3 regions of the Paenibacillus litoralis genome follow, and region 2 is predicted to be linked to each of the others. Evidence: riboswitches for the same ligand, from Rfam matches in the RefSeq annotation. Region 2 holds a riboswitch; each other region holds the start of a gene.

The links. Region 2 has a riboswitch for cyclic di-GMP ahead of ACKGJP_RS18020 (putative motility protein). Riboswitches for the same ligand answer to the same signal wherever they lie in the genome.
Region 1: linked by a shared signal. The riboswitch ahead of ACKGJP_RS00180 (flagellar brake protein) and the one ahead of ACKGJP_RS18020 (putative motility protein) in region 2 are both predicted to bind cyclic di-GMP.
Region 3: linked by a shared signal. The riboswitch ahead of ACKGJP_RS03220 (hypothetical protein) and the one ahead of ACKGJP_RS18020 (putative motility protein) in region 2 are both predicted to bind cyclic di-GMP.

Annotation. Positions count from the first base shown of each region.
Region 1 covers NZ_CP176395.1:34,419-44,733, forward strand. Annotated here, with positions in the region: gene ACKGJP_RS00160 (ATP-binding cassette domain-containing protein) at 1-26, shown strand, start outside; gene ACKGJP_RS00165 (ABC transporter ATP-binding protein) at 114-2,165, opposite strand; gene ACKGJP_RS00170 (ABC transporter ATP-binding protein) at 2,162-3,928, opposite strand; gene tadA (tRNA adenosine(34) deaminase TadA) at 4,064-4,555, opposite strand; cyclic di-GMP riboswitch class I at 5,008-5,101, shown strand; gene ACKGJP_RS00180 (flagellar brake protein) at 5,354-5,974, shown strand; gene ACKGJP_RS00185 (S-layer homology domain-containing protein) at 6,449-10,315, shown strand, end outside.
Region 2 covers NZ_CP176395.1:4,325,234-4,335,548, forward strand. Annotated here, with positions in the region: gene ACKGJP_RS17990 (AMP-binding protein) at 1-546, shown strand, start outside; gene ACKGJP_RS17995 (3-hydroxyacyl-CoA dehydrogenase/enoyl-CoA hydratase family protein) at 846-3,221, shown strand; gene ACKGJP_RS18000 (acetyl-CoA C-acyltransferase) at 3,263-4,441, shown strand; gene ACKGJP_RS18005 (acyl-CoA dehydrogenase family protein) at 4,520-6,298, shown strand; gene ACKGJP_RS18010 (PaaI family thioesterase) at 6,366-6,764, shown strand; gene ACKGJP_RS18015 ((Fe-S)-binding protein) at 6,844-9,015, shown strand; cyclic di-GMP riboswitch class I at 9,140-9,227, shown strand; gene ACKGJP_RS18020 (putative motility protein) at 9,251-9,463, shown strand; gene ACKGJP_RS18025 (RNA polymerase sigma factor) at 9,857-10,315, shown strand, end outside.
Region 3 covers NZ_CP176395.1:729,675-739,989, forward strand. Annotated here, with positions in the region: gene ACKGJP_RS03185 (hypothetical protein) at 1-60, shown strand, start outside; gene ACKGJP_RS03190 (hypothetical protein) at 215-751, opposite strand; gene ACKGJP_RS03195 (hypothetical protein) at 1,023-1,586, opposite strand; gene ACKGJP_RS03200 (signal peptidase I) at 1,840-2,955, shown strand; gene ACKGJP_RS03205 (DUF5305 family protein) at 3,101-4,189, opposite strand; gene ACKGJP_RS03210 (response regulator) at 4,226-4,879, opposite strand; gene ACKGJP_RS03215 (sensor histidine kinase) at 4,882-6,549, opposite strand; gene ACKGJP_RS03220 (hypothetical protein) at 6,549-7,253, opposite strand; cyclic di-GMP riboswitch class II at 7,322-7,407, opposite strand; gene ACKGJP_RS03225 (helix-turn-helix domain-containing protein) at 8,019-10,277, shown strand.

The DNA of each region.
Region 1 (10,315 bases), 4.3 Mb from region 2:
TGCAGGCAAAGTGGTACGTAAGTTAAATAGCATTCCTTTACTATAGGAATAGGATAAAGAAATATAAAAATCAAGGGTATCCACTATTACGATACCCCTAGCGTTTGTATTTCCTACCCGGCGCCTTGCTGCAGTCTGTACATTTGCGCATATCGTCCTTGAAGGCTCAGCAGCGATTCGTGCGTCCCCCGTTCGACGATTTCCCCGCGGTGCAGCACGAGGATGAGGTCGGCGCTGCGGATCGTGGACAGCCGGTGCGCGATGATGAACGTAGTCCGGCCCTTCTTAAGCACGTCAAGCGCGTTCTGGATGACGGCCTCGGTCTCGGTGTCGATGCTGGACGTCGCTTCGTCGAGAATCAGGATGGCCGGATTGAAGGCGAGCGCCCTGGCGAACGAAATGAGCTGCCGCTGACCGGCGGACAAGGTAGCGCCTTTCTCCAGCACAGGCTCGTCGTAGCCCTGGGGCAATCCCGATAGCACCTGGGCTGCGCCGACATCGTTCAGCGCCTGCTCCGCCCGTGCCCGGCTGATGGCGGGATCGTTCAAGCTGACGTTCGACGCGACGGTGCCGGTGAACAGATACGGGTCCTGCAGCACGATGCCCATGTGCTCGCGCAGAGGCTGTTTGGCGATGGACGACGTGTCCTGCCCGTCGATCGTGATCGTGCCCCGCTGCGGATCGTAGAAACGGAACAGCAGGTTCATGATGGAGCTTTTGCCGGAACCCGTGTGGCCGACAAGCGCGACCGTCTGCCCCTGCTTCGCTTCGAAGGAAATGCCGCGCAGGACGAAATCCTCCTTATAGGCAAACCACACGTTCTCGAACCGGACGTCGCCCCGGTAACGCTCGATTTGGCCTCGGTCGACATCGGTACCCGGCTCATCGATGAGCTCGAATACGCGCTGGGCCGAAATACGCGCCTGCTCGAGCATGCCGAGCTGGTTGACCATGCCGTTGAGCGGCTGGAACAGTCTGCCCAAATAGTCGATGAAGGCGTAAAGCACGCCGAAGGTAATGGCGCCCCCCACCGTAAACGAACCGCCGCCGAAATACCAGACGACGCCGGCGAACGCAAAATTTTTCAGCACATTGACGAGATTGAACGAAGTGAGCGCGTTCAGATGCTGCATTTTGTTCTGATAGACGAAATATTCGGTGTTCAGCCCTTCGAACTCCTCCATCGTTTGCTTCTGCCGGCGGAATGCGCGGATGACGGTCATGCCTTGAATCGATTCATTGATGATGCCGTTGAGATCGCTGATCCGTGCGCGGATAATCTGGTTATAGCGGCCGGCGTACTTGCGGTAAAGCCAGATCCAGGCCGCCAGCAGCGGAAGGATGACGAGACAGATAGCGGCAAGCCTCGGACTAAGCAGAAACAACGCGGCGTAAATGCCGATCATGTTGATCGCGCCCGAGAAAAATTGCGTCAGCACGGAGACGAACAGATCCTTGACCGCCTCCGTATCGTTCGTAACGCGGGAGACGACCTTTCCGGCCGGCATATTGTCGAAATAGTGGATCGGCAGCCTCTGGATTTGCCCGTACACGTCGAGACGCAGCTTTTGCACGATACGGTTGGCCGCGGTTTGCAGAAAATATTTTTGCCCGTAGTGAAAGAGCGATGCGACAGCGAGAAGCAGTAGGTATAGTCCTGCAAGCTTAAGCAGGCCGCGCACCTCCGGTTTATAGAAGGCGAACAGCTCGCCGGCCGACAGCGGCTGAGCTGCGTAAGAAGCGGTGCTGTCGTCTTTGCGCACGATGAGCTTGCCGTCCGTAAGGGAACGCTCCCCGTCGAAGCGGAGGGGCTCTCCGACGAAGACGAACTGCCGTCCGGCCTGAACGATGCGAACCTCTCGGCCCGCGGTCATACCTGGCGGCAGTCGATCGTTTCGAACGTAGCGTCGGCCGCCGTAGGATACGACGTCTTCCGATGCGGCGGAACTTGGGCCTGCGATCTCGTACCAGGGCTTTTCGATGCCGAGGATATGCGTATCGATCATCGTTTTTGCGATAAAAGGACCGCATAGCTCGGCGCAAACGGCGACGGCGAGCATGATTAAACCGGCGACGAAGCGGCGCTTATAGAGCAGCGCGTACCGGAGCAAACGGCTTCCCGTTCCTTTTGCGCTCCCGTTGTCTGTTAGGGCTTCGGCGCTCATTTGGACTCACCGCCTTCCTCTTCCGATAAATGCGCTTCGACCTGCTGGCGTTCGAATTGCTCGCGATACCAGCCGCCCGCTTGCAGCAACTGATCATGCGTGCCTTGCTCGACGATTCGTCCGCCGTCCAGAACGACAATGAGATCCGCATGCTGTACGGCGGAAAGCCGGTGGGTGGCGATCATCGTAGTTTTGTCGGTACGAAGACGGCGTACGTTCGCGATAATCGCCGCTTCCGTCTTGGCATCGACGGCGGACAAGGAATCGTCGAGAATGAGCATTTCGGGTTCCGCGATAAGCGCGCGCGCAATGGCGACACGCTGTTTCTGTCCGCCTGACAGGGCCACCCCTTTCTCCCCGACAAGCGTGTCGAGGCCATGGGCCAGCAACGGAATATCTCGGAGGAAGGATGCGGCCTCCAGAGCGCGCTTGATGTCTTCCTCGGTTGCTTCCGGCTTGCCGAAGCGAATATTGTCCCTTACGGTCTTGGAGAAGAGCATCTGCTCTTGGGGTACATAGCCAATCGTTCCGTGCAGTTCTTCGAGCGTCATATCCTTGATCGGTACGCCTGCCAGCGAGATTACGCCTTCACCGGCCGGGTAGTCGCGAAGAAGCTGACGGATCAGCGTCGTCTTGCCGCTTCCCGTCCGGCCGACAATCCCGAGCGTTTGGCCGGGCTCGAGCTCAAACGAAACATTCGTCAAATTATCCGTTTCGGATGACGGGTAGCGGAACGTCACTTGCTCGAAGCGAATTGTTTTGCGCCCGTTTACGGTTTTTGGCCGGGAAGCGCCCACGACGTCAGGCTCGTAAGCGAGCGTCTCGTTCACCCGGTCAAGCGAAGCGTTGCCGCGCTGCATGATGTTGATCAGCTCGCCGATAGCGAACATTGGCCAAACCATCATGCCTAAGTAGACGTTGAACGTGACCAGCTCGCCTAGCGTAATTTCGTTGCGGAAGACGAGATAGGCCCCGTAGCCGAGCCCGATCAAATAACTGGCGCCGACGAGCAGCTTGACGGTGGGCTCGAATAGGGCGTCGATCCGGGTAACGTCGGTATTTCTCTCGTATACGTCGTCGGTAAGCTTTTTAAACCGCTCCTGATCCGCCGTTTCTTGGACATAGGCGCGAATGACGCGAACGCCGGCCGTCGCTTCCAAGACGTGGTCGTTCAGCTGGCCGAACGATTCCTGGGCCGAACGGAAGCGCTCGTGAATTTTTTTGCCGTACAAGCTCATGGCAAGCGCGATCAAAGGCAAGGGGAGAAGCGCCGCAATCGTTAGCTTCCAGCTGATAAGGACGCCCATCGCAAGCAAAATGACCAGCATGAAGCCGCTGGAATCGACCAGCGTCAGAATGCCGAAGCCGGCTGTGGCGGATATCGCCCGCAGGTCGTTCGTCGCCCGGGCCATCAGATCGCCTGTCCGATTGCGCTCGAAGAAGGTCGGCGTCATACGGAGCAGGTGACGCATGAACCGGGAACGAAGCATGCGTTCGATCAGGAACGCGCCGCCGAACAGCTGATACATCCAGTAGTACGATATGATATAGATGACGGCCATGATGGCAGCGAATTGGAGCAGGAAGGCGGTCAGCTCCGGTTTGGTCAGCGTGCCTTGCTGGATCCCGTCAATGGCGCTGCCGATCATACGCGGGGGCACAAGCTCCAGGACGCCGACAACGACGAGCAGCGTAACGGCGACGGAATAACGAATCCAATACATTTGATAAAACCAGCGAAGTTTATAAAGTACGGCGAACAAGTTGGGGACCTCCTAGAAATTTTCGAGGGAAAGTTACTTCATAACGGCATACTAAAAACATCGGCAACGATTTCGCGGGCAAACAATCCTGAAGCCCGAACGATGACGATCTTCGCTCAGGCTTCGGTAACCCGTTTAGTCGGATGCTTGTGCGGCAGATTGCTGTTTGCGCATTTCCCGCAGCTCGCGGAAGAAGCGGGACAGCCGCTCGCTGCATGCCTCCTGGAGCACGCCTTGCGTAAGCTCGACGCGGTGATTGAAGCGATCTTCCTGCAGCAAATTCATGAGCGTTCCCGCGCAGCCTGCCTTCGGGTCGCTTGTGCCGAATATGACATGCGGAATACGAGCCTGTACGATAGCCCCCGCGCACATGGGACAAGGCTCAAGCGTGACGTAAAGCCGGCAGTCGAGCAGCCGCCAGGCGTCAAGAGCCCGGCTGGCTTCGCGGATGGCGATCATTTCGGCATGGGCTGTCGGGTCGTGCGACGTTTCGCGCAAATTATGGCCGCGACCGATAATTTCTCCGTCTCGGACGATGACGGCGCCGATCGGCACCTCGCCGATTGCAGCGGCTTTCTCCGCCTCTTCCATCGCGATGCGCATCCAGACGATATGTTCTTCTTCCAAGGGAACACCTCTTTATGTACGGCTTGCCCAGCCATGGGCGTAAGTAGAGCGGCGTGTATCCGCCAAATTCCTATTAAAATTGTCCCCAACGGGGATAAACCCGCAAGCAGGAAACTTATCCACTGTGGACGGAAACCGCGAATTTTCAAACTTATGCACATGCTGTGTATAAGTTTGTGGATAACATTGTTGGTAGTGTGGACAACGAAAGCGGTATTCTCATTGTACGCCGGGCCGTTCCTGAGGGCAAGTCGGCATTGTTCCCGTAAGAACGGGAAACGATAAGGGAGAATGAGCCGGTAAACGGCCTTCCGGACATGTGAATAAAGCGGTCAGGATGGGGATGGCGTTGTGGATAGGCTTTGCAGACGATTGCTTACCCTGTGCAACCCGATTATACTGAAATTAACGATTTTTTAGGACTTTGGTACCCCTTTTTAACATAAAGTGATATTCGATAATGGCAAACTTGCTGAAAAGCAAGGACGCAAAGCCACAGGGTCTAAAGCTTCGCATATGCGGAGCCATGACAGCCTGGTTGCCGAATGGGATCGGACACGCAAGCATGCGTCGGCTGCTCTTTCGGAGCGGCTTTTTTATGTTCGCGTACAACAGGTTATATCCGGGTGGGCCAACGCCGGCGCATACCTGACGGTTACCCGTAAAATTTTCTCCACATTGATTGAGAAAGGTCGATGCAGTATGTCAGGTACGTCTGTTACCCGGAATCGTTCCGAATTCGTAGATACCAGCAATCAAAAAACACTAAGGTCATCGATATTGATGCACTGCCGCACCGTGGTGGAAAAACAGGATTACGTGTCGACCGGCGTACTCGCTGTTGTCGAGGGAGATATGGTTGAAATCGAGATCGGCGATTATAAGCAGTTTGAATTGGGAGATGCCGTTAAGCTGACGATTTATTCGCCGGAAGGCATATTCATGTTCCAGTCTACGATTATCGCGAAGGATAATGGATCGCTCATCGTCATAAATCCTCCGGAAAACCAGCGGAAATTTTCAGAGAAGCGGGAGCATTTTCGGGTAGACGTTAAGATGAAGGGCTCGATCCTGTCGATCGAATCGGCAAACGATTCGCGAAGTCCGGAGGCAACCGATGCGATTCCGTTAACGGTCGTCAATATTAGCGTTAGCGGCATCGGCTTTACGGTCGGCAGCGAATGCAGGCTCACGGAACGAACGATAGTCCGTCTTGAGCTTGAGATGGGGACGATCGTGTCGTGTACGGCTGAAATTGTCCGCCGCGAAACATCCGAGCTAGGCTGCTACTATGGCGCGCAGTTTGTGGATTTCCCCCAGGAGCGGCTAAATGCGCTTCGGGCGTTTATTTTGAAGACGCAGGTCGAATTGTCTTCGGTTCGCAGGCAGGAGGAGAAGGAAGCGCGGATTTTCAAATAGCGGTTTGCCGGCATGAAAAGGGAAGACTTCTGCATCTCGCAGGGGTCTTTTTTTCGTTCAGATTTTGTTCAGAGGGTAAATCTACAATGGGTTCGAGCAGCTTGTAAGAGGAAAAAATCCCACATAATGTAACTTGTTTCGCGGTATTCGGCAACCGCTCGGGGGTCGACGCTTGAAAGAATGCAGATCGAGATATCGTATTTCGGAGTTTCTTCATCGCCAGCCTCTGCTCCTAGGGCAGGTATTCATGTTGGAATCCCTAAATGCTCCTATCATATAACGTCAATCTGAACAAAAAATGAACAATGCGAAATGCAGAAAAAGCGCTTGGCCGCCCCATTCCGATTGTTCAAAAATTGTTCAGATGCGGTTGTTACTATAAGCGGGATGATTCGACAGGAAGCAGCAAAGGGCGAGCAAATCTACGGGAATAACACGACTCGCCATAGAACAGGGAGGGAGAGGAGCAGGGAAATGCGTTTTGTAGAAAAGTTACGAATGGGAAGCGGCAATAGGGAGGGAGAATGGCGGAACCGGCTCCGTCCGCGCGGCGTGCTGTCCAAACGGTTCGTTTCGCTGACTACGGCTCTGCTGATGGCTTTCGGCGCAGCGGCGCCATCGCACGCAGCTGGAGGAGGTTCAGGCAGCGGCTCGCAGGGCGGCACTTATTTTACCGGCACGGACAATTGGGGTGGCGGCGCGGCAAACAGTAATAAAGATAACGACTTGGATTATTACACGCGTCTTGCGGCTGACCAGACATCCGGAGATTTTCGAAAAGCGGGTGATCCTCAAAGCGGTACTGCGATCAAAAACGGGACCCCCAATTTGTATCCGTTCGAGTTCAAGATTGACGTCCCGGCTGGAAAAACGCCTCAGACCAGCGCCTACTTGCTTATTAGAGGCTATGATGTGGATGAAGAAGACGGCGAATGGGATAGAGTGTATCTCTCTAAAACCCCTCTAGCGCTTCTCGCCGGGCCGGGAGTCCCGAGCGGATATACATGGCCGACTACGGGGAATTGGAATGATGCCACTTACCGCAAAGGATTTGACCTTCAATATTATGTGGGTGCGCTATCCGGGAATAACGCCAAATGGAATACAACCGTATTTAAGCTGGATCCTGCTCAAGTAGCCGAGGGCGATAATTTTGTCGGCATTTCGGTTCATCATAATCCCCAAATCGGCACCCTGAATACAGGCTGGGAGACCGTAATCGACTGGGGCCAGCTTGTGATCGACGGCGGCAGCCGCAAGACGGGAGAACTGACTGATGTCAATATCGCCGTCATCGACGGAAAAATTACGTTGACAACGTCGGTTGCAGGCAAGGAGCTTGTCCCTGGACAAGATTTTATTATTGAAGCTAACGTTATCGATAAAGAGGGCAATAATCTGGTTACGGAAACGAGAAAGGTCCCTCAGAGCAGCTTGGGCAGTACGATCCAAATTCCTCTCTCGGATAACGATATCGATAAAACCCAAAATTATACGGTTAACGTTATCTTATTCGACGAGGAAGTAGAAACGACAGGTCCCAATGCAAATAGGGGCTACAAGGTGCCTACTCAAGCAGAGCACATCTTCTCCGTCTCCACCTTTGATCCGAAGGCAGCCGATATCGCGAAGACCGGGCTTCAATACGAGCCTACTGTGTTTGCGGCGGACGATTTCAAAAACAAATACTATAAGCTGAACGGAGCGGCCCACGGAGCGAACCTGCAAAAGGTGAAAATCGGTACTCTCCCCGATCCTGCTAAAGGCAAGCTCGTGCTTGTCGACGGAAGCGGACAGGCTGCCGATATCGTGCTTGGGCGGGAGCTCACAGTCGCCGAACTGCCTAGCCTCCGATTTATTCCCGTCTCTTCCGGCTTTAGCGGAACGGCATCGTTTCAATGGAACGGCTTTGACGGCGAAAAATATGCGCTGACCGACGCTCTCGTTACCCTCGCGGCTAATGCGGCGCCTGTCGTAGGCGATATCGAGAAATCGGCTGTCAAAGGCCAAACCGTCGATTTTACGAAAAATAATTTTGCTTCCACCTTTGCCGACGCGGACGAAGAGACGTTGAACGCCGTGCAAATCGTCACGCTTCCGGATCCGGCCAAAGGCAGGCTGGTGCTCGTTAACGGAGCGGTTGTTACCGACGTCGCAGCAGGACAAGTCATTCCGGAAGCGGCGCTTGGCCAACTGAAATTCATGCCGAAGGACGGTCAGACAGGAGTTTCCTCCTTTACATGGACCGGATCCGACGGCAAACAAAACGCCAAAGATGCCAAAAAAGTAACCATCCGCATCAATACGCCGCCTGTTGTCGGCAACATTGCCAAAACCGGCTTGGCGGGCGCGACCATCGGCTTTGCAGCGGATGATTTTGCACAACAGCCGGCATATCAAGATGCAGAACAGGATGCGCTTAACAACGTGAAAATCAGCTTGCCTGCCGACTTCGGCACCAAAGGCAAGCTGTGGTACACGCCATCCGTAGGCGCTGCCGTTTATTTGACTCCCGGCCAATCCGCCTCCATTCCGGCGGCCGTACTGGGCACGCTCGCTTTCGGCCCCGACGCGGAATTGCCGGACGGCAGCACCGTGACGTTCCAGTGGGAAGGCTATGACGGCACGCAATATTCCGAAGCGCCGGCGCTCGTGACGATCGCCTACTCCGGCAAGCCTGTCGCCCAGCCTCAAACGATAAGCGCAGAGGAAGGCACGACTTCGATTGCGATCGTCCTTAAAGGCACCGACGCGGAAACCGTCACCGGTCTGGTTTACGGCATCAAGTCCGTTCCGGCCAAAGGGACGCTGCAGCCGGCCGATCAGAGCCAACCGAACGGAAACGGCTGGATCTACGTGCCGAATCCGGGCTTTACCGGAGGGGAAGACAGCTTCACGTTCACAGTGACGGATGGCGACGGCCAAGAAAGCGACCCCGTTACCGTAAAAGTGCTGATCAACAAGGCGCTTGACGGTTGGGTAGGCGACAAAGCGCAGGGAGATCCGGCAATCGTAAAAGCGCTGACCGGGCAGCCGCTGAAATTGTCCGCCGTCAGTTCCCTTTTGGCTAATGAGGTTGTGGCTACCGTAAACGGACATGCCGTAAGCCTCGTGCTCGCCAATGCAGAGACATTCGCTGCCGACGGCTATAAGAAGTGGGTGAGAACGGATTACGTGCTGCCGCAAGATACGGCTGCAAGCGAATATGCCGTCTCCTTCGAAGCGCGTAAAGCCGATCAGTCTTTGCTCCCGGCGGAAGCGCCGGACAAGCGGATCGATAACAAATTCGCCGTGATCGGCGCCAACCTGAAGCTGACGGCCAATCCGGCAAAAATCGTAGGCGACGGGAAAACGACTACGACATTGACAGCCGTGCTCAAGGACGCGGACGGCCAGCCGATATCCGGCGTAAAGGTTGTTTTCGCTGCTCCAACAGGTGTAGGCACGTTCGTGGGTCAGGATTGGGCGATTACGAATGAGCAAGGACTTGCGACGGCGATCTACAAATCGGCCAAAATTACCGGTGTGAACGAACAGCAAATTCCGGTTACGGCAACGGTGCTGGACGAGGAGAAGGGTCTTTCCGCGAAGGATCAGATCGCCGTTATCTTCCAGCCCGCCACGATTCAAGGCGTTATTACGAAGGGCGTTGGCAATGCGCCGGTATCCGGCGCAACCGTACGCGTGACGCTCGACTTGAACGGCGACGGCCAAATCGAATCCGGCGTCGACTTCGACGAAACGATCGTTACCGACGAGAACGGCGCGTATTCCGTGCCGGTACCGCGGGGCGATGAGAAATATGACCTGGAGATTACCCAAACGGTCGAGGTAGGCGGCGTACAGACGCCTGTAACCTACAGGCAGAAGGCTAACGTGGGCGTCGTGACGGGCGGCGGAGACGAGAGCTTCGATTCCGAGAAAACCGTAACCGGCATCGTTCTTTTCAAAGAGCCGAACGGCCAGACCGGCTTGTTGAGCAGTGAAATCGTCTCTAAGACCAAAGTATACTTGAAGGACGCGGCAGGCAACTACATCATGGAAAATGGAAAACCGAAGCCGTTCCCTCTGCAAGCGCAGGGCGTTTTCCATGCGGATGGACTAGCCGTAGGCGACTACACGCTCGAAATCCGTTACGAAATCGAAGCAGGCAAGGAAATCACGATTGCGCGCGGAACGGCAGGCGTGAAAGCGAATGGCGAACTGAACATTACGCAAGAGCTGGTCGATCCCTACGGGACGATTCGTGATGCGAGTACAAAAGCCGTGATCAAAGACGCAAAGGTCACGTTGTATTACGCGGATACGCAAAGAAACAAAGATAATGGAAGAACGCCGGGA
Region 2 (10,315 bases):
ATGCAGGGGTATTGGAACAATCCGGAGGAAACCGCCGCCGTCTTGAAGGATGGCTGGCTGTATACCAGCGATCTCGGTTACATGGATGAGGAAGGATACTTCTATATCGTCGACCGCAAGAAAGACATGATTAATGCCGGCGGCCTCAAGGTGTACCCGCGCGAGGTCGAGGAGGTGCTGTTCGGCCATCCTGGCGTTCAGGAAGCTGCCGTAATCGGCGTTCCCGATCCGTATCGGGGCGAAACGGTAAAAGCGTTTATCGTTAGCAAGAAAGGGGCCGAACTCAGCGAATCGGAGCTGGATGCGTTTTGCCGAAGCCGGCTGGCAGCCTACAAAATCCCGCGCGTGTACGAATTCCGGCAAGAGCTGCCGAAGACGTTCGTCGGCAAGGTACTGCGGCGTCTGCTCGTCGATGAAGAGAGAAAGCGGTCCTCTTCCGATGATTCGGACGGCGGAGAGCGGAGAGAAGCGGAATTAGCAGCGAATCGCGATAGCCAAGAGGCCGAAAGGACCGGCATGAAGGGCGAAGGAGAAGAGCAAGAGTAAGGCCAAGGGCGAGTGTGATGTGATTGTTTGATGACAAACCTCTGCATTAAGGGTCTTTACCGTCTTCTAATTCTCGCCTTTTCGGGAATATCGGAAAAATTGGAGTCTTTTGCGTCGTCTAAAACAACTCACTTCACAATCACACACTCGCCTAATCACTCGCTTACTCGGAACTTACAAACGATTCTGTAAATCTGCTTTATCAAAATGTTATTCTACCAGGACTTATCAGCCTTGTTGCCGACATGAAACCTGCGTTATTCGCAGCAAGCCTATTCCAAAGGAAGGAGTGTGATGGCATGAGGCCGACGATACGCAGAGCTGTCGTCCTTGGAGCGGGTGTCATGGGTGCGGCAATTGCCGCAAATCTAGCGGGAGCGGGTGTAGATGTCGTACTGTTGGACCGTCCTACGGACGATTCTTCGGAAAGGCCGGCAGCATCCGTCGATCGCAGCAGACTGGCGAACGCGGGCAAGCAAAATCTGTTAAAGCAGAAACCGTCTCCTCTCTTTGACCACTCGGATTTGGATCGTATCGACACCGGTAATTTCGAGGAACATCTGCATGCGGCGGCTGATGCGGATTGGGTGATCGAGGCGGTGAGCGAACGTCTCGACATCAAGCTGGAGCTGCTTGCGAAGCTTGCCCCGCATCTCCAAGCTGGCACCATCGTGAGCAGCAATACGTCCGGCTTGTCGATCAACCGGCTGGCGGTGGCGATGCCGGAGAAGGTTCAGCCTTTTTTTCTCGGTGCGCATTTCTTTAATCCGCCCAGGTACATGAAGCTGCTGGAGCTGATCCCCTCGGCACACACTTCTAAGGAGACGATCGAACGGCTGGCCTCATTCGCGGAGCGGCGTCTCGGCAAGGGGATCGTGACCGCGAAGGATAGCCCGAATTTTATCGCCAATCGCATCGGAACTTACGGGATCATGGTTACTTTGGAAGAAATGTCGGCACACGGATTATCCTTGTCCGCAGTCGATGCTTTAACCGGCACGGCGCTCGGAAGACCAAAAAGCGCGACCTTCCGCACGCTTGACATTGTCGGGCTTGATACGTTCGCTCATGTGGCGAACAATATGCGCGAACACGCAGACGATGAAGAGGAACGGCAAATATTTGCCCTGCCGGAATGGTTTCGTGAAATGGTCGGACTCGGCCGGTTGGGGGAGAAGACGGGGCAGGGCTTTTATAAGGCGGTTCCGGGTGAGGACGGCAGCAAAACCATTTTGCAGCTGGATCTTCTTACAATGAATTATACGCCAAAAGACAAAACCCGCTTCGCTTGTCTTGATGCAGCCAAAAACGGGAAGACAGCGGCCGAAAAGCTTACGGCTATGACTAGCGGACTCGATCCGGGATCGGCTTTCGTATGGGACGTTCTTAAGCGCACCCTCTTGTATGCCGCAGCCGTCATGCCGGTTATAGCCGACGATCTGGCAAGCGTTGACGACGCGCTTCGCTGGGGCTTTAACTGGGAATGGGGGCCGTTTGAACTCTGGGATAAACTTGGGTTCGTGAAGACGGCACTGCGTATGAAAGCGGAAGGCGAGGTTCTGCCGCTATGGATTGAACGCCGACTGGCCGACGGCATACCGAGCTTCTATGAAAAAGGTGAAGTTGTCGGCTCGGATGGCGAAAGATGCAGCCGCAAGGTGCCGCAAGAGCATATAAAGCTATCGGCGCTTAAAAAACAAGATAAGAAAATCATTCGTCAAAATTACGGCGCTACCCTCGTCGATATTGGGGACGATGTGGTCTGCTTGGAGCTCCATTCGCCGAATAATGCGGTAGGGCCGGATATTTTGCAGATGGTGACTTATTCCGTAGATGAGACCGAGCGCAATTACCGCGGACTTGTCATAGCAAGCGAAGGGAAGCATTTCTGCGTCGGAGCGAATTTGATGCTGCTGCTGATGGAGGCTCAGGACGACAATTGGACGGAAATCGATCGGATGATTGCAAGCTTTCAGCGTGCGGGAATGGCAATCAAATACAGTGCCCGCCCGGTTGTTTCGGCCCCCTACGGGATGACGCTCGGAGGAGGCGTCGAACTGTCGATTCCGGCTGCTCGCGTACAGGCATCAGCTGAAACGTACATGGGACTGGTAGAAGCGGGGGTCGGCTTGATACCAGCGGGAGGCGGAACGAAAGAAATGCTCGTGCGAGCGGCGGCGGCTGTTGATTTTGACGGCAAAGTCGATTTGCAGCCTTTCGTTAACCGCGTATTCGAAACAATCGGGATGGCAAAAGTGTCCACAAGCGCAGCCGACGCCAAGCGAATCGGCTATCTTCGGACGCACGACAATATTTCATTCAATCGCGAACGGCAGCTGTTCGACGCGAAACGGACGGTGCTTGCACTGGATGCGGAAGGCTATGTGCCGCCTGCTCCGCGGCAAACGCGAGTCGTGGGCGCACCGGGACTGGCGGCGCTTAATCTGGGCGTATACCAAATGCGCTGCGGCGGATTGATCAGCGAGCATGACGCCGTGATCGGCGGCAGACTGGCTCACATTTTGTGCGGCGGCGAGGTGCCTGCCGGGACGCTTGTGAGCGAAAATTATTTGCTGGAGCTTGAACGGGAGGCGTTCCTCAGCTTGTGCGGCGAACCGAAAAGCCAAGCACGTATGCAGCATATGCTGCTTAAAGGCAAGCCGCTGCGCAATTAGCAGGCGGCGCCAAGCGCCATCACGGGGAGGAGGAAACGTCGATGAAAGAAGCCGTAATCGTAACGGCGATTCGGACAGCGGTCGGCAGAGCGGGCAAAGGGATGCTTCGCTGCGTTCGTCCGGACGATCTTGGCGGGCATGTGGTGCGGGAAGCGATTGTTCGAACGCGCGGAGTGACTGACACCGATATCGACGACGTCATTATCGGCTGCGCCATGCCGGAAGGCGAGCAAGGACTGAATATAGGACGTATCGTGGCGCTGCGCGCAGGCTTGCCGGATAGCGTTCCCGGACTTACCGTTAACCGTTTCTGCGCTTCCGGTCTTCAGGCGATCGCCTATGCGGCGCAGCAAATTCAAAGCGGCGCAGCGGATACGATTGCGGCAGGCGGGGCGGAAAGCATGAGCATGATTCCGATGGCAGGCTCCCGGCCGCTGCCCAATCCGTACTTGGTCGAATACCGGCCCGAATTATACATGGCGATGGGCCATACTGCGGAAGAGGTCGCCAAACGATACAGCGTATCGAGAGCGGACCAGGACCGATTTGCCGAGAACAGCCACCGAAAAGCGGCGGCAGCCATCGCCTCCGGCAAATTCCGCGATGAAACGGTTCCGTATTCGGTTGAAGAAAGGTCGCTCGGTAATGACGGCAAGCTGCGCGTTCGCAGCGTGAAGTTCGATACCGATGAAGGGGTTCGCGCGGATACCAGTGTTGAGGTGCTGGCAAAGCTCAGGCCTTCCTTTCATCCGCAGGGCACCGTTACGGCAGGAAACGCATCGCAGATGAGCGACGGCGCCGCCGCCGCCATCGTGATGTCTCGGGAGAAAGCGAATGAGCTCGGTCTGAGGCCTCTTGCGATATTCCGGTCTTTTGCCGTCACCGGCGTGGCTCCCGACGTCATGGGCGTCGGTCCGCTTACGGCCATACCGAAAGCGTTGAAACAAGCGGGAATCGGGATTGCCGACGTCGATTTGTTCGAGATTAACGAGGCTTTCGCAGCGCAGTGCTTGCCGGTCATTCGGCAGCTCGGCATCGATGAAAGCTGCGTCAATGTAAACGGGGGAGCGATCGCCCTCGGACATCCTCTAGGATGTACCGGCGCCAAGCTGACGGCAACGCTGCTGCACGAGGGGCGCAGACGCAGCAGCCGTTATGGCGTCGTCAGCATGTGCATAGGCGGCGGGATGGGTGCCGCGGCGGTTTATGAATTTGCTTAGACCAGAGGTCAAGGCCAAAGCTTCCCTTCAAGGAAGCGATGAAGGTTGCGATTACTATTGGACGGAGGTGAAACGCCTATGGCTGTAAATCCGCTTATTCGCGGAGGAAGCTTCCTGCTTGGATCATCGGAAGCGGAGTCCGTGTTTACACCGGAGGATTTTACGGAGGAACAGCTTATGATCGCTGAACTGACGGAACAGTTCGTCGAGGGCGAGGTGCTGCCGCATGACGAGAAGCTGGAAAAGCAAGATTTCGAGCTGACGGTCAAGCTGCTCCGGCAAATGGGGACGCTCGGTTTGCTCGGTGCCGATATACCGGAAGTATACGGGGGAGCCGATCTTGATAAAATCAGTTCGACGCTTATTACCGAGAAGCTTGTGCGCGCAGGAGCGTTCGCATTAAGCTTCGGTGCTCATGTCGGCATCGGGAGCTTGCCGATCGCCCTGTTCGGCAATGAGCAGCAGAAGCAGCGCTACTTACCGAAACTCGTTTCGGGTGAAACGATTGCCGCCTACTGTTTGACCGAGCCGACCTCGGGTTCCGATTCGTTAAACGCACGGACGACCGCCAAGCTCAATCCGGAAGGGACGCACTATGTCTTGAACGGAGCCAAACAGTTCATTACGAACGCCGGATTTGCCGGATTGTTCATCGTATATGCAAAGGTTGCCGGCGAGAAATTCACCGCGTTTATCGTCGAACGCGAGTTCTCCGGCGTTTCTACCGGACCGGAGGAGAAGAAGATGGGAATCAAGGGGTCGTCTACACGGCCGCTGCTGCTCGACGAGGTGCCGGTTCCCGTTGAAAACGTGCTCGGCGAAATCGGCCGGGGGCACGTCATTGCTTTTAATATTTTGAACATCGGGCGGTTCAAGCTGGCTGCAGGCTGTGCGGGTTCAGCCAAATGGGCGCTCGAGCTCGCCATCCAGTACGGTAAGCAGCGCAATCAGTTCGGCAAGCCGCTCATCGCATTCCCGCTTATTCAGAAAAAGGTAGCCGATGTTGCCATCCGGACTTATGCGGCGGAAAGTATGGTCTATAGGACTTCGGGGCTGATTGAAGCGGCGATGAAGCCGCTTGATAAGGAAGCGCCGGATTACAGCCGGCTCGTGGCCAAAGCGGTAGAAGAATACGCGATGGAATGCTCGCTCAATAAGGTGTTCGCGACGGAATGCCTGGACTATGCCGCTGACGAGGGCGTACAGATTCATGGCGGCTACGGCTATATCCAGGAATATATGATCGAACGGATTTACCGCGACTCGCGCATCAATCGCATTTTCGAAGGGACGAACGAAATCAACCGTTTGCTGATTCCCGCCACGCTGCTGAGAAAGGCGATGAAGGGCGAGCTGCCGCTGTTCCAAGCGGCTGAACGGCTTCAGCAGGAACTGATTGCCTACGTCCCTGCCGTTTCGGAAGACGGGGCGCTGGCGCAGGAAACGGAAATGATCGGCGCAGCCAAAAAAATGTTTCTGATGGCGGGCGGTATGGCTGTCGCGAAATATGGGACTGAGCTGGATGCGGAGCAAGAAATTCTGGAGTCTCTCGCCAATATGATCATGGAGATTTATGCGGCGGAGTCCGCCCTGCTGCGTGCCGTTAAAATAAGCGAACGGGATGGAGCCGAAAAAGGCGGCTTGAAGTCCAAGATGGCGCAAGCGTTCGTACACGAATCGTTCGCGCGGATAGAGTCGGCTGCGCGAACCGCGCTGGCAGCTATGAGCGATGGAGATAAGCTGCAGACGGAGTTGTCTGTCCTCAAGAAATTGACCCGGTTCAAGCAAGTGAATCTCATCGCCTTGAAGCGAAGCATTGCCGCCGTCCATATTGCCGCCGGCAAATATGTGACGTGATCGTCCGCGCCGAGCTTCCGGATGACTGGCATGAAGGAGGTAATCCATCATAGATACCGGGAAGAAGATGTCGGATGAGGAGTGGGAGGCGCTTGAACGGGCCGCGCAAGGAACGTTTTGGACCTATCTCGGCTGCAAGCTGGACAAATGGGACGGCCGTCAGGTTGTCATTTCGCTTGACGTTCAGCCACACCATCTAAACTTGATCGGCATTTTGCACGGCGGCGTCCATGCGTCTCTGCTAGACAACGCGATGGGATTGGCGGCAATGGCTTCGCGTCCGAAGGAGAAGATCGTCACCGCCGTTATGAACGTGCATTTCGTATCCCCGATCCGCGCCGGACTTGCGACCGTCACGGCGGAAATCGTTCATTCCACCCGCAAGGGGATAACGGCCCAGGGACGAATCGTAGACGCCGACGGCCGCCTCGGATCAATCGGAACCGGTTCGTTTCGGGTAACGTAACGATTGGCGGAACATAACGGCATCCTAAACACGGTTCGCGTTTTGCCAAGCAAAACGACTTCGGAAAGGCGGTGCAACGATGAAGCTGTACTTTGTTTCCGCATTCGTTCATTCGTTCGCTGCTCTCTACACGCAAATAGCTCCTTCCGCGGTAAGCAGAGGAAGCGGAACGTTTCTGGCCATCCATTTGACGGCGGCTCTACTGGTGACTTGCTACGCAGTCTATTTGTTCGCGCATATCGTATACAGCCGCTATTTATTTATCCGGCTTGGGAGACCCGGTGAGGAGAACGTCAAGGCGGAATGGCGTGCCCGGCTGAAGCGAGCTGCGGCCCAAATGTTCGGTCATGGCACGCTGCTTCAGGATTGGCGAAGCGGGCTCATGCATCTCGTCATTTTTTACGGCTTCATCATGCTGCAGCTTGGCGCCTTAGATCTGATCCTGCAAGGTATCAATACGGAGTGGCATTTGCCGATCGGCGGCGTATACCCGTGGTTTGAGCTCAGTCAGGAAATCGTCGTTCTGCTCGTTATGGCGGCGGTTATGTATGCCGCCTACCGTCGATACGTCGAAAAGCTGTCTCGCTTGAAGAAGGGCTGGGGACCTGCAATCGTCCTTCTCTTCATAAGCGGACTTATGCTGAGCGTGGTGTTCACGCTCTCGGCCAAACGTGCATGGCTGGGCGAAACGGCATCCGGCTACCAGCCTCTAGCTTCGGCAGTTGCAACTTGGTTCGAACCGCTGGGCGAAGCGGCGAATGGCGTTATGTTTTATGCGGGCTGGTGGTCGCATTTGCTCATTTTGCTTGCCTTTCTCGTCTATGTGCCTCAATCGAAGCACGCTCATCTCTTATTTGCGCCGGTCAATTTGTTTTTGCGAAGCGGGAAGCCGGCGGGGAGGCTGGAACCGGTCGATTTGGAGGACGAGAATGCCGAATCGTTCGGCGCGGGGAAAGTCGAGCATTTTACGCGCAACCAGTTGACGGATTTATATGCATGCGTGGAATGCGGCCGCTGTACCTCTTCGTGCCCGGCTTCCGGAACGGGTAAAATGCTTTCGCCGATGCATCTGATCATTCATATGCGCAATCACCTGACGCATAAAGGCGCTGCGATTACGTCGCGCACGCCATGGATGCCCGCATTCGCTTTCTCAAGCACGGCGGAGAATCGGGCTGCCTCCGAAGGAAAGGGGCCGAACGTCGGAGGGACGGAACGCGCGGAATTTGCGGCGGAATTACTCGGCGATACGGTTACGGAGCAAGAGTTATGGGCTTGTACGACGTGCCGCAATTGCGAGGATCAATGTCCGGTTGCGAATGAACATGTTAGCTTTATCGTCGACATGCGACGATATTTGGTTCTGACGCAAGGCAGTTTGCCGGCGGAGGCAGGAAGAACGCTGACGAATATCGAACGGCAGGGCAATCCATGGGGGCTTAGCAGACAGGAACGCGCCCGATGGAAGGAAGGTTTGGATGCAGGAGAAGAGGCGCCGGCCATTCAGGAAGGAAAGCCCTTCGACTACTTGTTCTACATCGGCTCGATGGGCGCCTACGACAAGCGCTGCCAGAAAATAACCCGAGCGTTTATTAAAATCATGAACCGTGCCGGCATTTCGTTCGCCGTCCTCGGGAACGAAGAAACCAACTCGGGCGATACCGCAAGAAGGCTTGGCAACGAATTTCTTTTTCAGGAGCTTGCCCGCGCGAATATCGAATTGTTTGACAAGTACGGTGTCCGTAAAATCATCACGATCGATCCCCATGCCTACAATACGTTCAAGAACGAATACCCGGATTTCGGTCTCTCGCCGGATGTCGAGGTATACCATCACAGCGAATTGATTGCCAAATGGTTGAAGGAGGCTCGGATCGCCCCTGCAATGAAGCTTGCGGAAAGGGTCACGTATCATGATTCTTGTTACCTGGGGCGGTATAACGGCATTTATGGAGGGCCGCGCGAGATACTGGAGTCTGTTCCGGGATTAGAGGTGGCCGAAATGGAAAGGTCTGGACGCAATAGCATGTGCTGCGGTGCGGGCGGAGGCAGAATGTGGATGGAGGAGAACGAGGGGAAGCGGGTTAATGTCGCGAGAACGGAACAGGCGCTTGCGGTTAAGCCTACGATAATCGGAACGGCCTGCCCGTATTGCTTGACGATGATGAGCGACGGTACGAAGGCGCTTGAGGCCGACGACCGGGTAAGGACGATGGACGTTGCCGAGATCGTTGCCGCATCTCTTGAATAAAGCTTTGCATAACGCGCTCCGGGCTTCCGGGCGCGTTTGTTATGTCATTTTCCGATTTCCGGCATATTCATTGACGATTCCTGTCGAACGGCTGTATAATTTTGGAGTGGCGGGTAACTCCGTGCCGCGAGAACGGCAAACTGCGTGAAAACGCAAGACGCAAAGCTATAGGGGCTAATGACGCCAGCCGTCCAAGCCAGCCAGCTGCCGAATGGGATGAAGGGAGACGACGACAATGAACGTATCCGGAGCCAACGCCGCATTGCAAGCTGCCGGCAGCGCCGACTTGCTGCAGCAATTGATAGGCGTACGCATGCTGGACAAAACGATGGAGGCTAGCGCTGAGCAAACGAGCGTTATGCTGAACGATTTTGCGGCAGCACAGCAGAAAGTGATCGAGACTTCCGTTCAGCCGCATCTAGGTCGTTCGATTGACCTGCGAGGGTAGTGAAAACGCTGGATAAACGGCCTCCTTTTCTTCCAATGAAGAGAAGGGGGCTTTTTTTGTACATTTATCAGACTAGCATGCCGCTTTGCGGCACCACTGGATCCTTGAAATAGAAGAATTTATATGTTTCACACGATAAGCGCTTATATTTCTCCGGTAAACGCATAGCGTCATATGACGCCATGCGTTTATCCTTGTGTATACCTGAACGAAAAAAACGAAACGAACAGGGAACTTTTTCCTTTGTGACCCGTCTAATCCATGAGGAACTCACTGAGCTCGCGATTCAACTTCATCGTCGGCATCGTCCGACACCCCGGGGTTTAATTTGGTAACCGAACAGGACAGGTGAACGCTTTGGCATTCGAATATTTAGCCACTATCTCGGAAGGGATGGAAAAAAACAGGACATTAACCGACTTGATGGAAACTTACGGAAAAGATATGTGGAATTATGCGTTTTTTCTGACGCTTCGCGCCGACATTGCCGACGATGTTATGCAGGATGTATTTATTAAAGTTTATGAGAAGTTGTGTGCATTTCGCGGCGAGTCGTCCGTCCGTACCTGGCTGCTTGCCATAACCCGCAACGTTGTCCGCGATTACCAGCGTTCTTCCTGGTTTCGGCGTGTCAGCCTCGTTGAACGGTTTTTGCAGAGACAAACGACGTCTCCGTCAGCAGAGTATGTGGTCATCGATGCCTTATCGAGGGAAGAGGTGTGGCGGGAGGTGCTCGGTCTGCCGAAAAAGCTTCGTGAGACCCTTCTGTTGTACGCCCATCATCATTTGTCGATAGCGGAAATCGCCGGGCTGCTGGACATCTCGGAGGGAACGGTCAAATCGCGAATGCAC
Region 3 (10,315 bases), 3.6 Mb from region 2:
AGTCGTGACGGATTCGATGATAACTACTATCATAACCTCAATAACATGATGGAGAAATGAATAGCTGTCTTTTCCAGATGCAGCACGTTGTTTAGATGACTTGTAATCGACGGGACAGGGAGCTATTTAAGGGAATTCTCACAGGAGATCGAATGTGACCAAGGTAATCAAGAAGCCCTGACGGCTTAGCCGTCAGGGCTTCTTGATTAAAGAATTACTTAGCGTCGGACTCGATCACGATGTTGCCTACTACGCTAGCAACCGTAGCGTTGTCGTTTACTTCGACTTTTACGTCGATGCTGCTTTTTACGCCGCTGTTCAGGTCGAAAGTGAAGGAAGTATTGTCGTTCGTAAGCGTCGTCCAGACGTTCGTACCGCTTACTTTGGCGCTGATGACGACACCGGCAGGAACCGAAGGGTATTTCACTTTAACCGAAACGTTGTCGGTGGAGTTGTTTTTTACGTCGAACAGGGAGTTCCAAGTGTACGCGCTGTTCTTTTGCAAACCGAAGATGGCGCCGTCTTTACCTTTACCGAAGTTGAAGGAAAGCTTGCCGTCTGCGCCGATAGCAGCCGTTAAGTCTTTATGGCCGATGGTTGCGTTGTCAGCCGTCAGCGCCAGCAGGGCGTTGTTCGTGTTCGCTACCGTCAGAGTCGAAGCGTTTGTTACCGTTGCGCTCGTATAAGCGAAAGCTGCCATTACGCTTGCTACGCACAACATTGCGATTACTGCCAATAAACCTTTTTTCATGATTTGTTGCCTCCATTTTTTTTTTTTTTTTGAATTTAAGCGGGAGCTCTTGATTTCATTATGCCGGGAATCCCGCTCATTCGCGCCCCGCCAAAGAGTGATCTTTAAACGGGAGCGGTATACTCTTCGGCACTACCAATGGACACCCGCCGCTAGCCCGATCTCCGGGAAGGTCTGGTCCCAGAGAGGGGGGCGAATTATCCTTTCGTACCATCGGCATTCCGGACAAAGAAAAAGCCCGCGATCCCGTAGGACGCGAGCTTCCGGAGCTTTAGAACAGTTTAACTTTAGACTCTACGATAATGTTGTAGTTTTGTGCGCCCGTAGGAGCCGTACCATTCGTATCCATCTTAATATCTACCGCTCTCTCTTCTCCCGGCAGAAGAATGATCGTTGTCAGAGCAGCCGCAATGTCGTTCGTACCGAGCGGAACCCATTCGTTCAGCAAGCCGAAAAGGCGAATCGACCGGATGGAATCATTCACGCCGCTCAAGCTTTGGTCTTCGCGGAATTGAACGACGATGGTTTCATTGGAGTTGTTTTTTACTTTGAACAGCTTTTCCCACTCGTACGTGCTGTTGCGCTGCAGACCGAAGGTTTGGCCTCCCAGCCCCTTACCGAAGTTGAACGTCAGCTTGCCGTTCTCGTAACTGGCCGTACGGTCTTTGTTCCCGATGCTGTTGGCGTCGGCTGCAATGAGCGCAACCAAAGCTTCGTTCGTGTTCTTTACATTCAGCGTGGAAGCATTCGTTACGCTGGCGCTGCTGTAAGCCATGGCAGCCATCAATCCGCCGATCGCGAGCAGCACGACGATCATCATTAACCCTTTTTTCATCAGTAAATACTCCTTTGTATGAACGTAGTAAAAGCATGTCCTCATTATGGCAGCAATCCTAAGCTAGCTCATCACGCCACGGTATAGCTTTTGTCAATCGGGAAGTGTACTCTTTCTTTGTTCCTTTGACGTATGCCAATAGAGCGGAGGAGGGGGCGGACTTATCCTTTCGTACCAGACGCTCCCCCGCTTCGGAGGGGTCATTCGGGATTGGCGTTTACGCTATAATAAAACCGATAGGGGTGTTCACTAGGTGAAAATACTTTCGCGGTCTTTCAACGTTATCATTTATATCATCATTGCCTTTACGCTAACGGCATCCGTCGGTTCGGTTATTCTGAAGCACCCTTATTTAATATCTGTGATTCGTTCCAACAGCATGTACCCGCTATTCGAGCGGGGCGATATGGTCATGATCAGCAGAGTATCTGCAGCGGATAGCGTTAAAATAGGTGATATCGTCGTCTTCAAAACGGAAACCGGTTCTTACGCAACCAAAGGATGGATTATTCACCGCATCATCGGCGGGGACGAGCGGCAGGGTTACATCACGCAGGGCGATAATAACGAACAAACCGATCAGGCCGTGGGGGGAGCGCCGCCTATCAAGCGGGAATGGATCGCCAGCAAAGCGATGACGTTCGGCAGCAGCCCGGTCGTGCTGAAGCGGATCGGCTTTATCCCGCTCTGGGCGGAGTCGTTTCGGACCAGCCCGTATGTGCTTCCTGGGATTGCGGTTATTCTCGCCGCCATTCTCGGGGTAGGAGAGCTAGTCAAAGGGCGCAGGCGGAAAAAAAAGAAAAAAAGACGCGGTCGCTTCGATATGCAGCTAATTTATGTTTTTAGCGGATTAACGCTTTCCGTTGTTATAGGCGCAACGATGCTGACTTCCAGCCAGTTTGTTAAGGTCGTTTATGAGGTATCGAGGGATTCCAAAGGCGTTATCATGGGCAGCGATGTCGGGATCATGCTTTTGGGGGAGCAGATCGAACGTCCGCTGGTTGATTTGGACAATAAAAGCTTCATCCCTCTCGTTGCGTCCGTGCATACGAATGATCCTCAAATCATTCCAAGCCATAGCAGCCTCACGCTCAGTCCCAAACAATCGGTCCAAACGACGTTTAAGGTGACCGCCGAGCATGCCGGCAAGTACGAGTCATCCATTCGCGTGACGATGTTTTATCCGTTTTTGCCGAAAGCTGTCATCCATGCTCTCGATCGGACCAGCTTTTGGCTTGCTCTCGCCGTAATATCCGTTATACCCGGGTTACCGATCATGCTGATTCCGTTATTCGATGCTAAGCTGCGGGGCAAAACCATAAGCGAGCTTCGCCGGACAGCTCGTCGCCTTTCCCGCAAATGGGCATAACCATTCCTTATCCCATACGTAAAAAAGAAGCTTTCGGATATGCATCCGCGAAGCTTCTTTTTTAAAGTCTCAGGAAGTACATCCTCCGCTGATTGTTCGACTTCTCGGTAAACACGCCGTCAAAAGACGGCGAAGCCGTTTATCCTTAGGCTGGCTGAGAAGCGGATTGAAGGTTACCCATCGCCTTATAGCCGTACATGCAGCTTCCGTCCAAAATGAAATAGGTCACGACTTCTTCGTCCGACTCCTGAAGACGGAGTAGAGGAAGCTCTTTCTCCTCCGCCATCTGCAGCAGCATATCGAACGACTGAAGGCGGATAAACCGATTTTCCTCCGGTAGGGAAAATTCGGCCAGATGAATCAGCCTCTTGGCCAGCTTCTTATCGATGGCCGCCGATTCGGAACTCCCGCCATCTCCTTGTTTGCGGCGCATGACGACCAGACCGCCCAGTAATGCTGACAAAAGCAATGCTCCGGCAGGAAAAATCGATCTTGCTAACGGAATGGAGATCGCTGCACCGAGTACCTCAAGACTTTGAGGCGTTGAACTCGTCTTCTCCGCTGCGTACTCTTTGGCGTACTCTTTATTACCGATCATTTTCAAGTAGTTGTTTACATATTCGAAATTCAATTCGGGTGACTGGTCGACGGGGAATGTCCGATCCTCGTACTTGATCTGTCCGTCCAGCAGCGGCTTGATCTTGATGGTATATTTCTGGGGCTTAAGTTGCGTTTCTTTCTCCACGCGGGCAATAAAGTCGATCATGGACTCCAGGTTTATGGAAATACTGTCTTGAACCACCTGAAGCTCCTTTCCTGTGGCTTCAAACAACGTTTTGCCCTTCAATTCATATTCCTTTTGCCACATCTGATCGGCGGTCAATGTCATGAGGACTCGGTAGCTGCCGCTGACCGCGATATCCTTCTGCGCCTTAAGAGCGTAGTTTATGTTGACCGGCACCGATTTTGTAATTCGTGCAAAAATGACCATATCGGGCGTGATGATTTCGTTCTTGGGATAAAGGGCGCTGGCCGTTACCTCTGCCTTATAGTCCAATCGAACGTTACTGTTTATTTGATTCTCCACCGTCTTCCGGACTTGGACGGCCGGTTTAAGAAACGCTTGAACGGATAGGATCGACAGGAACAGGGTCGAAATCCCCAAAACGGTTAACAATATTTTACGCTTGATACGCAAACCGTTAAGCCTAGGCAGCTTTTGCAAGTTGATCATGGATGAATCGTCTCCCTAATCCATTATTCCGTACAATCAGAAGCTGACGGGAACCTTGGATTCCCATTGGTTTTTGGACAAACCTTTGGCTAGAGAGAATAAAGCGGCTTGTGTCCGGTCGGTAAGCTCCAGCTTGGAAAGGATTTGGCTCACATGCTTCTTGACGGTGAATTCCGTGATGACCAGCTTGCGGGCGATATCTTTGTTGCTCAAACCCTCGCCTAGCGCGCTCAGTACCTCGCGTTCCTTAGGCGTTAGCGTAATCAAGCCGTCATCCTCAGGGATGTCCGTCCGCATCATCAACTCCATTAAACCGGGATCGTAGTACTTGCGTCCTCTGGCAATAAGACGAACGGCGTAGAGCAGCTCCTCGGGCAAAGCTTCTTTCAGTACATAGCCGTCTGCGCCGATTTCCTGCGCTCTACGAAAATCATGCTCATTCGTCGACGACGTGAGGATGACGCATTTGCAGGAATACCGGCTGCGAATCTGTTCGACAAGATCCAGTCCGTTTTCGCGGCCGAGCCTCAGATCGATCAATGCCAAATCCGGCTCCGTCGAGCGAACCATTTCAAGAGCCTCCGAGATGGTTTCCGATTCCCCGCACAAGGAGACATTCGGCTCAAGAGAAAGCACGGAGGAGAGCCCTTTTCTAACCAATGGATGATCATCGACAATCATTACTTTCACGATTATGCACCTTCCTTTCTTAACGGCATTTCGGTTGGAATGGGAATGCTGATATCGATATCGGTGCCTGTGCCGATCCTGCTTGTTAGCCGGAACGTTCCGTTCAAAAAATGTACCGCATGCCGCATGTTTTCCATGCCTAGGCCTCTGTAGCCCGCATCGCCGCGTCCGTAATCGAGCAGCTGCGTGTCGAAGCCTGCCCCGTTGTCCGATATATGCAGGCGTGCTTGCTCGGGCTCGACCTCCAAGGTAACGGCAATTTCCGAGCATCGCCCATGCCGCACGGCATTTCCCGTCGCTTCGCAAATTACGCGGTAGAGCGCTTTTTTTGCAGAAATCGAAAGGGCTTCTTCCCCACCGTTTACATGACAATTCACTTTGATTTTATTTAGCTTGGCCAAATCCTTTAGGAAAGCTTGAATGCGCTCGTAGAACAATGATTCTTCTTTCTTCCTCGAGCTTAGCTGGTAGATGGTCGAGCGGAGCTCATGCATGACCGTTTTAGCCGTATCCGCTATATGCTCGAATTCCTCCTTAAGCTCGGGTTTGCCAAGCTCGTTCCATCTCAACTTCATCGCATGAATGGCATAGACGATCCCGAAAAGCCGCTGTGAAACGCTGTCGTGCATGTCGTTCGCGATCCTGTTCTGCTCCTCGGTTATCAGCAATTCCCCGGCTAACTCATCCAAGTGAACCCTTTCCAAAATAAGCGCGCTTAGCTCCGCCAGGAAGGTTAACTGCTTCATGGAATGAGAGTGGAGCGTCTTCCAGGTCTGCTCGTCCGTCTCAATGCCTACGCGTCCGATATAGCGGGACGGCGTCTGGACGGCAACCGTGAAATAGGTTACCCCATCCAGCTCCCATTCACGGGGCGAAGCGTAAGAAGCGTCCGTTAACGTATGAACGTGCCTGTTCATCGCCTCATCCAATTCCAGCTTGGTTGGAGAGGTGGCCAGCTGATCGGATTCGCCGTCGTAAGGGGCCAGCCAGAAGAAGGCGCTGCGCGCCTGGGTAAGCTTGACCGCATAATCGGCAAACGTTCGAATCAACGCTTCCTTGTGATGCTCCGACGCGGATGCTTCCACAATCTGGTACAACGACATGATGTGATTCATTTGCGTTTTGAGCTGCGAGGCTTGATGATCCAGTTCCTTCGTTAAATGGCCGAGAAGCTGAACGGCGAGCGTTATAAGTAAAAAAACGAACAGTTGACTGGCGTTATCCGATATAAGCGCTCCGATTCCCAGTTGCTTAGGGTTATGAAAGTATTGCGTAAATAAGGTGCCTGCCGTAATGTAAACCGCTAGGTATAGCCAGCAAAACGCTCTCGGCAGGAAGCTGGCAGCCACCAGAACGGGATTGAGCGCATACCATATAAACGGGCTCGCCAATCCTTCGGTCGGCAAGAGCAGCAGCAAGATACCGATCGTTTCAAATAGGATAAGCAGCTTCAAGGCCGGCAGCATTTCACGGTAATGGGCATACATCCGGTTCACCAAGCCCGCCGCGAAGAGTAGCGAGACTACAACGCCGATCTTGAACACAATCGGTGCATCCGGACCGCTAAGTACGTAGTACAGGGAGGTCAAGAACCAAGACGCATATCTGTAAAAAATGATGATTCGCAGTACGCCGGAGCGTGTACCGCTTGCTTCTCGCATTAGGTTCATCAGCGGCTTGTGAGCGGTTCGCCGAAGCTTGGGGGGGCTGTGAGTGCGTTGCTGCCGGAGATAACGTTAACAGAGCCGTTCGATGATTTTGCTTCTTGCGGTGGAGGCAATTCTGCTGCGGGTTCTAGGGAGCGGTTTGAAGCGGGCGTTGTTCCGGCGGCGATAGCCGGTTTGCCGCTGCTGCCGAATTCTAAAGATTCGTCCGATGGAGGAACGCTCGGCATGTTGTCCTTCCGGTTTGCGTTAGCCGGGCTTTTCTTGGGCTTCGGAATGGCATTTGCTTTCATGTTCAGCTCGATATTGGCCTGTCCGCCGTTCCAGGCCATCTCCACAGGTACGTTAAAATCGAGATCCGCCTTATCCGTTATGCCGGTGACGATTATGGTAAAATAAGCGTTTTCACCTGGCGCGAAGTCTTGGCCGTAGGTAACGGCCGTAACGCCATTCCCGTTATGCAGCTCCTTAGAAGCAATCAGCATCGGAACCTCCATCCTGTTCGTCACTTCGACAGCGAAGGACATGCTTTCCGCGCCTTCCTCGTAAATAGCCGCTACGCTTTGCGGCATCTTGATTAGCGCTTCTTCGCCGCCCGAGACGGAAAGGGACGAGTTTCCTTTTACAATGCTTACCGTGTAGCTGGACGCTTGTGTAATCCATGTTGTCGAACCTAATAAAACGGCGAATAACAGAACTTGCTTCCGCATGGCGCTTCTCCTTCCGGCAAAAAAACTGAGGGGGGAAAATACCCAAATAAAAACCCAATCCGCAAAATAACGGATTGGGTCGGTTGCACCAGTTACTCCACATGTCCCTGGTGCCCAGGTAAATAGAACATGTATCATCGTATCCCCATATTTCATATTTTTACATGATTGTACATGAAGGAAATCGCAATAGTTGTCGATTAATGTCGAGTCGTTTATAAAGATTTGATAAAGAGGACTCATGTGCAATATTGTTCAACAAAAATCTGCGTCTTTCGTCATACGATAACATGGACCGAAAAGGACAAGCGTGCTGCTTTCCATACCGTAGATCAGAATGTCGTTGATCCCAAGTAAACTACAGCTGCCGTTTCTCAACCAGCCATTTCCGGAGATCCGATCGAAAGTCGACCTCAATGGCGATTGTCCTCGAGAATCCTCGCTTTTTGGATGGAGAGTTGAGCGGTCTCTAGCGTCGCCTAATCGCTCGCCCGTGCGTTTTCCGACGGAATGGTCTCAACTCGGCCGCCTTATCTATAAACATGACAGGAAACTATAGAGTTTGGCCATTATTTTCTATATCCGGTGAGACGCTTAAACGATAGGCTTGTGTAAATGAAAGCGCTATTATCGAGGTCGGACGGCTGTCTCCTTGCTTTGGAATCGGGGCCGGGATGCGATCCCGAGCCTTCTTCTTTTTCGTTCGTCCTCCGCTCGTTTGATTTATAATCGGAATAAGTCTTTTACGTAGAGAGGGGTGGCGTGATGCGCGAGAACAGAAATATGCCGGCCTTCCGAAAGGCCTACTCCGTCTTCTTTTCGCTGCGAAACGTTTTGGTATTTACGTACATCGTTTTGTCCGTCTTGATTATCGCCGTATTTTCGGGCATCACGATTCGCGTCTCGGAGAAAATCATAACGGAGAAGGAGAACCGGGCGGTGCTAAGCTCGCTGCAGAACATAGCGGACCGGATCGATCTGAAAATCGACGAGTACGCGAATCAGATGATCGCGCTCGCTTATGAAGCTTCCGTACAAACGCTGCTGAAATCGAATGCGCTTACAGACCTGGGGCGGTTCGAGCTGATCAACGGCCTGTACGCCAAACTATTCGACATGAACGTAACCCATTCCGAAATCCAGTCGATCGTAATAATGGACCGGAACGGGACGAAATATACCGTAGCCAATCAGAACAACAGCTTGGAGGAAATGCTGAAACATTACTACGGATCTCCTTTGAGCGAGAGGGTGGACGAACGGGAGGGCGGCTTGTACATCGACTTCTCGGGCATCTATTCGGGAGACCGTAATCATATTTTGCTGATCAGAACGATCAACGAGCTGCGCGGGAAGGAAGCGCTTGGCTTGATTGCGGTCAGCATCAAGAAGGAAGCGCTGGAAAACATACTGTTTCAGGATCCCGCCCTCCGGCTGAACAGGCTCATCGATTCGAACGGGCTTGTCGCTTCCGACGCCCATAAGCAATTGCGCGGGTCGATTAATGACATTAATATTCAATCCCATATGCAATCCGGACCTTCCTTCGCGGCGGAGCTGGACGGAGAATCCTTCTTCATCACCTACCTGCAGAACAAGAGATATCCGTATACGATAATCAATCGCGTGCCCGAGCATTTGATCTATAAGGACGTCGCGTATATCAAAAAAACGATCCTGTACTTGATACTGTTCATGCTGTGCGCGGTCGCGACCATCGCGTTCTTCCTATCCAAGTCGCTGGTACGGCCGATCGGCAGGCTGATCCGGCTCATGAGCCGCGTCAGGCGCGGCGACCTGAACGTGAAAATGGAGCGTATGCCGCACAACGAGATAGGGATTCTAGCCGACAATTTCAACCAGATGGTGGACACGCTCCGCAACAGCATTCCGATGCGGAAAGAACGGCTGATCGGCAAGCTGCTGCTGGGGAGAGTTGCAAGCGAGGAGTACCGGCTTCAAGCCGCCGAGTTGGGGCTGCCGGGCGAAGAGATGGCAGGCTGCGCGATCGTCATCGAAAGGTATGAACGAGGCGGAGAAGCGCTTGCCGCCGTTTCCGTCGACGAGATGGAAATGTTCCTGCAAGAATGGCTGACTGCAGCCGGGTCTGCCGCTTTGCTCTATGTGCTGGATAACCGCCGCATCGTGGCGATCGTGCAGGACGCGGAAGCGGGGCTCATCGTCCGGCTGCATGAAGCTCTTCATGAGGAGCGGGGCATTTGGTCCGCTATCGGGGTCGGACGTTCCTACCGCGCGTACGAGAAGCTGCACGATTCGTACAACGAAGCGCTCGAAGCCCTCCGCTACAAGCATTTGTTCGGCGCGAACGAAATCATTTACATAAGCGATATTCAGGTGAAGGATTACAACTACGAACAGCTTGACGCCATGGAGGATGAAATCGTTCAGGCGGTCAAATACATGCAGGAGAAAGAGCTGTTAGCGAGCATGGATGCCCTGTTCACTCTGTTCAAGGAGCAATTTGTAAGCCGCGAGACGATGGTTCGTACGATCACGAACATTTATTTTAAACTGTTGCGGCTGATGAGCGGCCTCCGTATCGATCTGTTGGGCAGCGACCGCTCGGTTGCTCCCGTTCCTTCGTTGGAGAAGGTGACCCGGCCGGAGCATACGCAGGAGCTGAGACGGGAGTTCGGCGCTTTCCTGCAGGCGGCGGCTTCCTTGATCGGCAGCGAACAGGAAAAGCAGATGAATGCGACGATCACGAAAGCCATTCGCATTATCCGGGAACGGTATTCGGACAGCGAGCTGTCGGTTGGCAGCATTTGCAAGGAGCTGTTTATCAGCGAAAACTATTTTTCGAAGTTGTTCAAGCAGGAAACGGGCAAAAATTTCTCTCAATATGTATCCTCTTTGCGGTTGGAGGAAGCCAAAGCGCTGCTTCAGCAAACGGATCTGAAAATTAACGAGATAGCCGCCCAGGTAGGCTTTAACGATGCCAATTACTTCAGTCTTTGTTTTAAGGGAGCGTACGGCGTATCGCCCGGCAAGTTCCGCGGTTAGCGGGATGACGGGAGCCGTAATGGGGGCGCTGCGGGCCC